One region of the Streptomyces sp. NPDC090119 genome, then DNA from elsewhere that is predicted to be linked to it. Evidence: riboswitches for the same ligand, from Rfam matches in the RefSeq annotation. Region 1 holds a riboswitch; each other region holds the start of a gene.

Region 1 (3,269 bases):
GTTCGCGGGAGAAGCTGCGGGAGGCGCTGTTCCCTGAGCTGATGTCGGTGGTCCGGCATCTGGCCACGGACCAGGGCACCACCCGCAAGACGCTCTGGCGGCTGTTCGACGGCACCCTCGTCGAGTCCGTGCTGATGCGGTACCCGGACCGGGTCACCATGTGCATCAGCTCGCAGGCCGGGTGCGGGATGAACTGCCCGTTCTGTGCCACGGGCCAGGCCGGTCTCGACCGGAACCTGTCCACCGCCGAGATCGTGCACCAGATCGTGGACGGCATGCGGGCGCTCCGGGACGGGGAAGTGCCCGGCGGTCCGGCCCGGCTGTCCAACATCGTCTTCATGGGGATGGGCGAGCCGCTCGCGAACTACAAGCGCGTCGTCGGCTCCATCCGGGCGCTCACCGACCCCGCCCCGGACGGCCTCGGCCTGTCTCAGCGCGGCATCACCGTGTCGACCGTCGGCCTCGTCCCCGCCATCCACCGCTTCGCCGACGAGGGCTTCAAGTGCCGGCTGGCGATCTCGCTGCACGCCCCCGACGACGAGCTGCGCGACACCCTCGTTCCCGTGAACACGCGGTGGAAGGTGCGCGAGGTGCTGGACGCCGGGTTCGAGTACGCGGAGAAGTCCGGGCGTCGGCTGTCCATCGAGTACGCGCTGATCCGGGACATCAACGACCAGGCGTGGCGCGGTGACCGGCTCGGCCGGCTGCTCAAGGGCAAGCCCGTGCACGTCAACCTGATCCCGCTCAACCCCACCCCCGGCTCCAAGTGGACCGCCTCCCGTCCCGAGGACGAGAAGGCGTTCGTGGCGGCCATCGCCGCGCACGGCGTGCCGGTGACCGTCCGGGACACCCGCGGTCAGGAGATCGACGGGGCGTGTGGTCAGCTCGCGGCCACCGAGCGGTAACCTGGGCCGGTCAGTACAACGTCATACCCGTACACGTTCGTACGGTCATACATCTGCATATTCCGACAGGGGAGCGCCACAGCGCTGAGAGTGCGGCAACCAGGCCGCAGACCCTCTGAACCTCGCCCAGGTCATTCTGGGTAGGAAGTTCGGTCATCACTCAAGCTGTTGTGCCCTGCCCGGACTCCCGCGTGGAGTCAAGGGCAGGGCCGCGTCTCTTCCTGGCCCACCCCAGGAGGACCACCAGTGCACACCAAGACCTTCGTGGCCGCGGCGGTCGGCCTCGGCCTGCTCACGCTCTCCGCGTGCGGGTCCACCGACACCAAGGGGGCCGCGGACACCAAGACCGTGACCCTTGTCAGCCACGACTCGTGGGCCGCGTCCAAGAACGTGATCGCGGACTTCGAGAAGCAGTCCGGCTACCGGGTGCGCGTCCTCAAGGACGGCGACGCCGGGCAGGCCGTCAACAAGGCGGTCCTCACCAAGGACAACCCCCAGGGCGACGTCTTCTTCGGCATCGACAACACCCTGCTCTCCCGCGCCCTCGACAACGGCCTCTTCCAGCCGTACGCCGCCAAGGGCCTCGGCCAGGTCGACCCCGCCTTCCAGCTCGACGCGGCGAAGCACCGGGTCACGCCGGTCGACCACGGCGACATCTGCGTCAACTACGACAAGGCGTACTTCACCGAGCACAAGCTGAAGCCGCCGCGCACCTTCGCCGACCTCGCGGACCCCAAGTACAAGAATCTGCTGGTCACCGAGAACGCCGCCACCTCCTCGCCCGGCCTCGGCTTCCTGCTCGGCAGCGCCGCGAGTTACGGCGACAAGGGCTGGGAGGGGTACTGGAAGAAGCTCAAGGCCAACGGCGTCAAGGTCGTCGACGGCTGGGAGCAGGCGTACTACCAGGAGTTCTCCGGCTCCTCCGAGGGCAGGAAGGCGGGCGGTGACCGGCCGCTCGTCGTGTCGTACGCCTCCTCGCCGCCCGCCGAGGTGATCTACGCCAAGCAGAAGCCGAAGACCGCCCCCACCGGTGTCTCCGAGGGCACCTGCTTCCGGCAGGTCGAGTTCGCCGGGCTGCTGGACCACGCGAAGAACCCCGAGGGCGGCAAGGCGTTCCTCGACTTCCTGCTCTCCAAGCAGTTCCAGCAGGACATGCCGCTGAACATGTTCGTGTACCCGGTGATCAAGGACGCGAAGGTCCCCGCCGAGTTCACCGAGTACGGGCCCGCCGTCAAGGACCCGCAGACCATGGCGCCCAAGAAGATCGCCGCCAACCGCGACCAGTGGGTCAGCTCGTGGACGTCTCTCGTACTGAAGTAGCTGAAGCGGCCGGAGCAGCCGGAGCGGCGGAAGCAGCCGGACGGCGCGGCCGCGGGAGCGTGGCGCGGCTGGGGCTGATGGCCCTGCCCGTCGCCTTCTTCGCGCTGTTCTTCGCCTGGCCCGTAGCCGCCATCACGGCGCGCGGGCTCAAGGCCGACGGCAGCTGGCATCTCGGACGGTTCGCCGAGGTGCTGGGCCGCTCCGACATCCGGCACGTGCTCTGGTTCACCACCTGGCAGGCGCTCGCCTCCACCGCGCTCACCCTGCTGATCGCGTTGCCCGCCGCCTGGGTCTTCGCCCGGCTGGAGTTCCCCGGCAAACAGGTGCTGCGGGCCGTGGTCACGGTGCCGTTCGTGCTGCCCACGGTGGTCGTCGGCACCGCGTTCCTCGCCCTGGTCGGCCACGGCGGGCTGCTGGACGAACTGTGGGGCGTACGGCTGGACACCACGGTGTGGGCGATCCTCATCGCGCACGTCTTCTTCAACTACGCCGTCGTCGTGCGCACCGTCGGCGGGCTGTGGGGCCAGCTCGACCCCCGGCAGGAGGAGGCCGCCCGGATGCTCGGCGCCTCCCCGCTGCGCGCCTGGCGCCAGGTCACCCTGCCCGCGCTGGCGCCCGCCGTGGCCGCCGCCGCGCTGATGGTGTTCCTGTTCACCTTCACCTCCTTCGGCGTGGTCCAGATCCTCGGCGGGCCCACCTTCTCCACCCTGGAGGTGGAGATCTACCGGCAGACCTCCGAGGTCTTCGACCTGACCACGGCCGCCGTCCTCACCCTGGTGCAGTTCGCCGCGGTCGGCGCGATCCTCGCCGTGCACGCCTGGACGGTACGGCGCCGGGAGACCGCGCTGCGCCTGGTCGACGCCTCCGGCACCGCCCGCCGCCCGCGCGGCGCCGGACAGTGGACGCTGCTCGGCGGGGTCCTCGCCACCATCGCGGTCCTGCTGGTGCTGCCGCTCGGCGTGCTGGTGCGCCGCTCACTGGACGCGCCGGGCTTCGGCTACTACCGGGCGCTCACCGACGCCGACGGCGGTACGTTCCTGGTGG
Region 2 (3,269 bases), on a different contig from region 1:
GGAGCCCAGCGGCATCACGGCCGCGCACCCCACGTCCTGGAGCCTGCGGGCCAGCACCGGGTCGTCGTTGGTGTACGGCAGCACGGTGAAGCCGTCGTCCACCAGGGTCTCGGCCGCGTCCAGCGTCTCCACCGGGTCGGGGAGCAGCGTCCGCTCGTCGGCCACCACCTCCAGCTTCACCAGGTCGGTGCCGAGCGCCTCGCGGGCCAGCCGGGCGGTCAGCACCGCCTCCCCGGCGGTGAAGCAGCCCGCGGTGTTGGGCAGTACGCGGATGCCCAGCTTCTCCAGCACCGACAGCACCGAGCCGTGCGCGCCGGGGTCGACGCGGCGCATCGCCACCGTGGTCAGCTCGGTGCCGGACGCGACCAGCGAGCGCTCCAGCACGTCCAGGCTGGGGGCGCCGCCGGTGCCCATGATCAGCCGGGAGTCCAGCGTCAGGTCGCCGAGGACCAGGGGTTCGGTGGTTCCGGTAGTCACGGTCAGCCTCCCTGCACGGCGGTGAGGACCTCGACCCGGTCGCCCTCGGCGAGGCCGGTCTCGGCCCACCGGGTGCGCGGGACCACGGTCTCGTTCACGGCGGCGGCCACCCCGGAGGGCGCCGGGGTGAGGACGCGTACGACCGCGTCCAGGGCGGTGCCCGGCGCCACCTCGCGGCGCTCGCCGTTGACGGAGATGTTCATGCGGAGTGCTCCAGGGTGGGGGAGGGGGCGGCGAACCGGTGCGGCGAGAACGGGCGGGCCACCTCGGGCAGCCCCGCGCCGCACAGCACGTCGGCCATGACGTCCCCGGTGACGGGCGTGAGCAGCACGCCATTGCGGAAGTGCCCGGTGGCCAGCAGCAGGCCGTCCAGGCCCGAGGGGCCGAGCAGCGGGGCGTTGTCGGGGGAGCCGGGGCGCAGTCCGGCCAGGGTCTCGGTGAGCGGCAGCTCGGTGATGCCGGGCACCAGCTCATGGGCGTCGCGCAGCAGCTCGTACACCCCGCCCGCGGTGACCGTGGTGTCGTACCCCAGCTCCTCGCTGGTCGCGCCGATCACCAGCTCGCCGTTCTCGCGCGGCACCAGGTACACCGGCCCGCCACGCACCACGGCCCGCACGGTACGGCTGAGGAACGGCCGGTACCGGGGTGGCACCGTCAGCCGCAGCACCTGCCCCTTCACCGGGCGCACCGGCGGTACGAGCGCCTCCGGCACCCCCTCCAGCCGCCCGCTCAGGCTGCCGCCCGCCAGCACCACCTGCCCGCCGGCCAGCGCGGTGCCGTCCGCCGTGGTGACCCCGGTGGCCCGGTCCCCTGTCGTGTCGAGCCGCGCGGCCCAGGAGCGATGGAGGACCACCCCGGCTCGCTCGCACGCGGTCAGCAGCGCGGCCGCCAGCCGCCGGGGGTCGATCTGATGGTCCCCGTCGGCCCGCAGCCCGCCCCGCACACCGGGCGCCAGCATCGGCTCCAACCGCCTGCACTCCCGCCCGGACAGCCACTCCGAGTCCAGTCCGCAGCGGAGCTGCAGCTCGTGCACCTCACGGAGCTGGGCGCGGTCGTCGGTGTCGAAGGCGACGGCCAGGGTGCCCGAGCGGCGGTAGCCCAGATCGTGACCGGTGGCCTCGGCCAGCTCGGCGGCGAAGTCGGGATAGCGGTGCGCGGAGGCCAGGTTGAGGGCGAGCAGCCCCTCCTCGCCGTGGTGCAGCTCGGTGACCGCGGCCAGCATCCCGGCCGCGACCCGCGCGGCCCCGCCACCGGGATCGGGGTCCACCACGGCCGCGGTGAGTCCCCGCCCGGCCGCGCGCCAGGCGGTGACCAGGCCGATGATCCCGCCCCCGACGACGAGGACGTCCGGGGCACCGGGTCGTTCGGACGTACGTGACGGCATGGGCGTCTCGCCCCTCCCTTCGCCGGCATGACCCGGATCAGGTTCGTACGGTCGGAGGCCGCCAGCCTCCCTCTCAGCCCGGTGCGTCCGGGCTCCCGCGAGTGCAGTTACGGTGGCCAGCCTAGCCGCCCGCCCAGCTCAGCCGTAAGGGAGCACCGGCCCCTCCGGTACGACGGCCGGGCGGGGGCATCAGCGTGGGTGAAGAGGTCGGTGCGACGCGCACTGACTGACGATGAGTCAGTGACCTAAGGTGACCATGTGACTGAGCAGAGATCTCCGGAGGCCGCGGGGCAGGAACGGCGCGTGGTCGTCGTCGGGGCGGGCATGGCCGGGGTGCAGACCGCCGTCGCCCTGCGCGAACAGGGCTTCACCGGGCCCGTCACCCTGATCGGCGCCGAGCCGCACCAGCCCTACGACCGGCCCCCGCTGTCCAAGGCCATCCTGCTGGGCACCGCCGAGGGTTCCGCCTTCGACGTGGACTTCGCCTCGCTCGACATCGACCTCCGGCTCGGCTGCGAGGCGCTCGGCGTCCGCCCCGCCGACCACGAACTGGACACCGCCGCCGGTCCCGTCCCGTACGACGTGCTGGTCCTCGCCACCGGCGCCGTACCCGTCCGGCTGCCCGGCACCGACGAGACGCCCGGTGTGCATCTGCTGCGCACCCTGGACGACGCCGAGCGGCTGCGCCCGGTGCTGGCCGCGCGGCACGACGTGGTGGTGGTCGGCGCGGGCTGGATCGGCGCCGAGTTCGCCACCGCCGCCCGGGAGGCGGGCTGCGCGGTGACCGTCGTCGAGGCCGCCGACCGCCCGCTGGCCGGTGCCCTGCCCGCCGAGGTCGCCGCCCCGATGGCCGCCTGGTACGCCGACGGCGGCGTCTCCCTGCGCACCGGCGTCCGCGTGGCCGCCGTCGAACCCGGCGCGGTCGTGCTGGACGACGGCGCCCGGCTGCCCTCCGACGCCGTCGTGGTCGGCATCGGCGCCCACCCCGCCACCGCCTGGCTGGCGGGCTCGGGCATCGCCCTCGGCCCGCACGGCGACGTCCTGGCCGACGACCGGCTGCGCACCTCCGCCGCGGACGTGTACGCGGTCGGCGACTGCACCTCCTTCCCCTCGGCCCGCTACGCCGAGCGGCTGCTCGTCCACCACTGGGACAACGCCCTCCAGGGCCCCCGTACGGTCGCCGCCGACATCCTGGGCGAGGAGGCGGCGCCCTACGACCCGGTGCCGTACTTCTGGTCCGAGCAGTTCGGGCGGTTCGTGCAGTACGCGGGCCACCACGCGGCCGCCGACCGCACGGTGTGGCGCGGGGACCCGGCCGACCCCGCCTGGACCGTGTGCTGGCTGCGCGAGGGCCGTCTGGTGGCCCTGCTGGCGGTGGGCCGCCCACGCGACCTCGCCCAGGGCAGGC
Region 3 (3,269 bases), on a different contig from region 1:
CTCGTCGTGGAACTCCCGTGCCGTGTCCGGGTCCAGGGCGAGGTTGAACTGGTCCTCCCACCGGAACTCGAAGCGGGCGTCCGAGAGCGCGTCGTCCCACTCCTGGGCGCCGGGGTGCCCCTTGGCCAGGTCGGCCGCGTGGGCGGCGATCTTGTAGGTGATGACGCCGGTCTTGACGTCGTCCCGGTTCGGCAGGCCCAGGTGCTCCTTGGGCGTGACGTAGCAGAGCATCGCCGTGCCCCACCAGGCGATCATCGCGGCACCGATACCCGAGGTGATGTGGTCGTACGCGGGCGCGACGTCGGTGGTCAGCGGGCCGAGTGTGTAGAACGGGGCCTCGTCGCAGATCTCCTGCTGGAGGTCGATGTTCTCCTTGATCTTGTGCATCGGGACATGCCCGGGGCCCTCGATCATCGTCTGCACGTCGAAGCGCCGGGCGATCCGGTTGAGTTCCCCGAGCGTGCGCAGCTCCGCGAACTGCGCCTCGTCATTGGCGTCAGCGATCGAACCGGGCCGCAGACCGTCGCCGAGCGAGTAGGTGACGTCGTAGGCCGCGAGGATCTCGCAGAGCTCCTCGAAGTGCTCGTACAGGAACGACTCCTTGTGGTGCGCCAGGCACCAGGCCGCCATGATCGAGCCACCGCGCGAGACGATGCCGGTCTTCCGGTTCGCCGTCAGCGGGACGTACGGCAGTCGCACACCCGCGTGCACCGTCATGTAGTCCACGCCCTGTTCGGCCTGCTCGATCACCGTGTCCTTGTAGACCTCCCAGGTCAGCTCCTCGGCCCGGCCGTCGACCTTCTCCAGGGCCTGGTAGAGCGGCACCGTGCCGATGGGCACGGGGGAGTTGCGCAGCACCCACTCGCGGGTGGTGTGGATGTTGCGGCCGGTGGAGAGGTCCATGACCGTGTCGGCGCCCCAGCGGGTCGCCCAGGTCATCTTCTCCACCTCCTCCTCGATCGAGGAAGTGACCGCCGAGTTGCCGATGTTGGCGTTGACCTTCACCAGGAACCGCTTGCCGATGATCATCGGCTCGATCTCCGGATGGTTCACATTGGCGGGCAGCACGGCCCGGCCCGCCGCGATCTCCTCGCGGACCACCTCGGGGGCGACGTTCTCCCGGAGCGCCACGAACTCCATCTCGGGCGTGATCTCCCCCTGGCGGGCATAGGCGAGCTGGGTGACCGCCCGGCCCGTCCGGCCACGCCGGGGCTGGCGGGGCCTCCCGGGGAAGACCGCGTCCAGATTGCGCAGCCCGCCGCGCGGCGAGGTGTGCTTGATCCCGTCGTCCTCCGGCCGGACGGGACGGCCCGCGTACTCCTCGGTGTCGCCACGGGCGACGATCCAGTTCTCCCGCAGCGGGGCCAGCCCCCGGCGGACATCGGTGTCGGCTTCCGGATCGGTGTACGGGCCGGAGGTGTCGTACAGCGTGACCGACCGCCCGTTGGTGAGGTGCACCTGACGGACCGGCACCCGCAGATCGGGGCGCGAGCCCGCGACATACGCCTTGTGCCAGCCGATGGACTTCCCGGCCTCCTCGCCCGACGAACTGGTCGTCGTGGTCTGCGCGGAGGCAGGCGTGCGTGCGTCCTTGTTGGTCATGAGACCTACTCCCTACGCCGGCATTACCCGGTAACAGGTTCGGCGGTCGACGCAGCGATTTCCGTCCGCAGATGTCCTCGGGGAACCATGTTCCACGTGAAACATCGCAACGACGGAGGTCAGCGCCCTCTCAGCCCGGTGCTCCGAGCTCCCGCGTGTGCAAAGGTGCCTCCACGCTAGCGCCCTCTGTGACGGGATGAACAGTGGGCCTCCCCCGTTCTTGCAATGATCGGGCCGTGACCACGACGCAGCAGCCTCCCTACCCTCCTCCCGGCCCACCCCACCGGCCGGGCTCCGGACCAGGCCCCGGCGACGGGAGCGGGCACGGGTCCGGTCCCGGAGACGGCCATGGCGGGCACGGGGGTCACGGCGGTCATGGGAGTCATGGCGGGCATGGCCACGGGCACGGGCACGGGCACTCGCACAGCCATGGCCCCGCCGCGCCGGTCTCCAGACATCTGCGCAAGGTCATCGCGGCCATCCTGATCCCGTTCAGCGCGGCCGTCGTCGTGGGTCTGGTGGTGCTCTGGCCCGGAGGCGCGCCCCCGCACCAGCGCTCCGGGGTCGGCTTCGACCGCCAGACCCAGCAGGCCACGGTCACCCAGGTCACCTCGGTGAGCTGCCAGGTCGGCGGGGTGGGCGGGGGAGCCCCGGCCGGTGATCCCTCGGCCACGGGCGCGGGTCCGGCCGCCCAGGAGGACAAGAAGGGCCCCTGCAAGAAGGCGACGGTCCGGGTCGACACCGGCAAGGACCAGGGACGCACCTTCACCGAGCTGGTGCAGCCCGACCAGACCCGGCAGTTGCACCAGGGCGACAAGGTCGTGGTCGCCTACGAGCCCAAGGCGCCGAGGGAACTCCAGTACGCGGTCACCGACCTGGACCGCAAGTTCCCCATGGCCCTGCTCGCCGGGATCTTCGCGGTCGCCGTCGTGGTGGTGGGCCGACTGCGCGGCGTCATGGCACTGGTGGCCCTGGCGGTGAGCTTCATGGTGCTCACCCTGTTCATCCTGCCCGCGATACTCCAGGGCTCGAATCCGCTGCTGGTGGGCGTGGTCGGGTCGAGCGCGATCATGCTCATCGCGCTGTACATGTGCCATGGCCTGTCCGCGCGGACCTCCGTCGCGGTGCTGGGCACCCTCGTCTCCCTGCTGCTGATCGGTCTGCTCGGCTCGCAGTTCATCGGCTGGGCCGCGCTCACCGGCAACACGGACGACAACACCGGCCTGATCCACGGTCTCTACCCGTCCATCGACATGAGCGGCCTGCTGCTCGCGGGCGTCATCATCGGCTCGCTGGGCGTGCTGGACGATGTGACGGTCACCCAGACCTCGGCAGTGTGGGAGCTGCACGAGGCCAACCCCTCGATGGGCTGGCGGGGGCTGTACCGGGCGGGCATCCGCATCGGCCGCGACCACATCGCCTCCGTCGTCAACACCCTCGTCCTCGCCTACGCGGGCGCCGCGCTGCCCCTGCTCCTGCTGTTCTCCATCGCGCAGAGCGGGGTGGGCACCGTGGCCACCAGCGAGCTGGTCGCGGAGGAGATCGTGCGGACGCTGGTCGGCTCGATCGGTCTGGTCGCCTCGGTTCCGGTCACCACCGCGCTCGCCGCCCTGGTCGTCTCGGCGGACCGCCCCGCGCCGGGTACGGCGGCTCCCGCGGCCGGCAAG

The links. A riboswitch is a leader RNA that binds a small molecule or an ion and turns the genes downstream of it on or off. The one in region 1 is predicted to bind thiamine pyrophosphate.
Region 2: another riboswitch for thiamine pyrophosphate. It lies ahead of thiO (glycine oxidase ThiO); the one in region 1 lies ahead of ACIPPM_RS12735 (thiamine ABC transporter substrate binding subunit).
Region 3: another riboswitch for thiamine pyrophosphate. It lies ahead of thiC (phosphomethylpyrimidine synthase ThiC); the one in region 1 lies ahead of ACIPPM_RS12735 (thiamine ABC transporter substrate binding subunit).

Annotation. Positions count from the first base shown of each region.
Region 1 is NZ_JBIVDK010000003.1:18,910-22,178, reverse strand. It holds gene rlmN (23S rRNA (adenine(2503)-C(2))-methyltransferase RlmN) at 1-905, shown strand, start outside; TPP riboswitch at 963-1,070, shown strand; gene ACIPPM_RS12735 (thiamine ABC transporter substrate binding subunit) at 1,152-2,225, shown strand; gene ACIPPM_RS12730 (ABC transporter permease) at 2,303-3,269, shown strand, end outside.
Region 2 is NZ_JBIVDK010000002.1:303,482-306,750, reverse strand. It holds partial or broken gene ACIPPM_RS08745 (thiazole synthase) at 1-477, opposite strand, end outside; gene thiS (sulfur carrier protein ThiS) at 480-680, opposite strand; gene thiO (glycine oxidase ThiO) at 677-1,861, opposite strand; TPP riboswitch at 1,858-1,970, opposite strand; gene ACIPPM_RS08730 (NAD(P)/FAD-dependent oxidoreductase) at 2,165-3,269, shown strand, end outside.
Region 3 is NZ_JBIVDK010000005.1:512,823-516,091, reverse strand. It holds gene thiC (phosphomethylpyrimidine synthase ThiC) at 1-1,602, opposite strand, end outside; TPP riboswitch at 1,595-1,767, opposite strand; gene ACIPPM_RS23870 (YibE/F family protein) at 1,839-3,269, shown strand, end outside.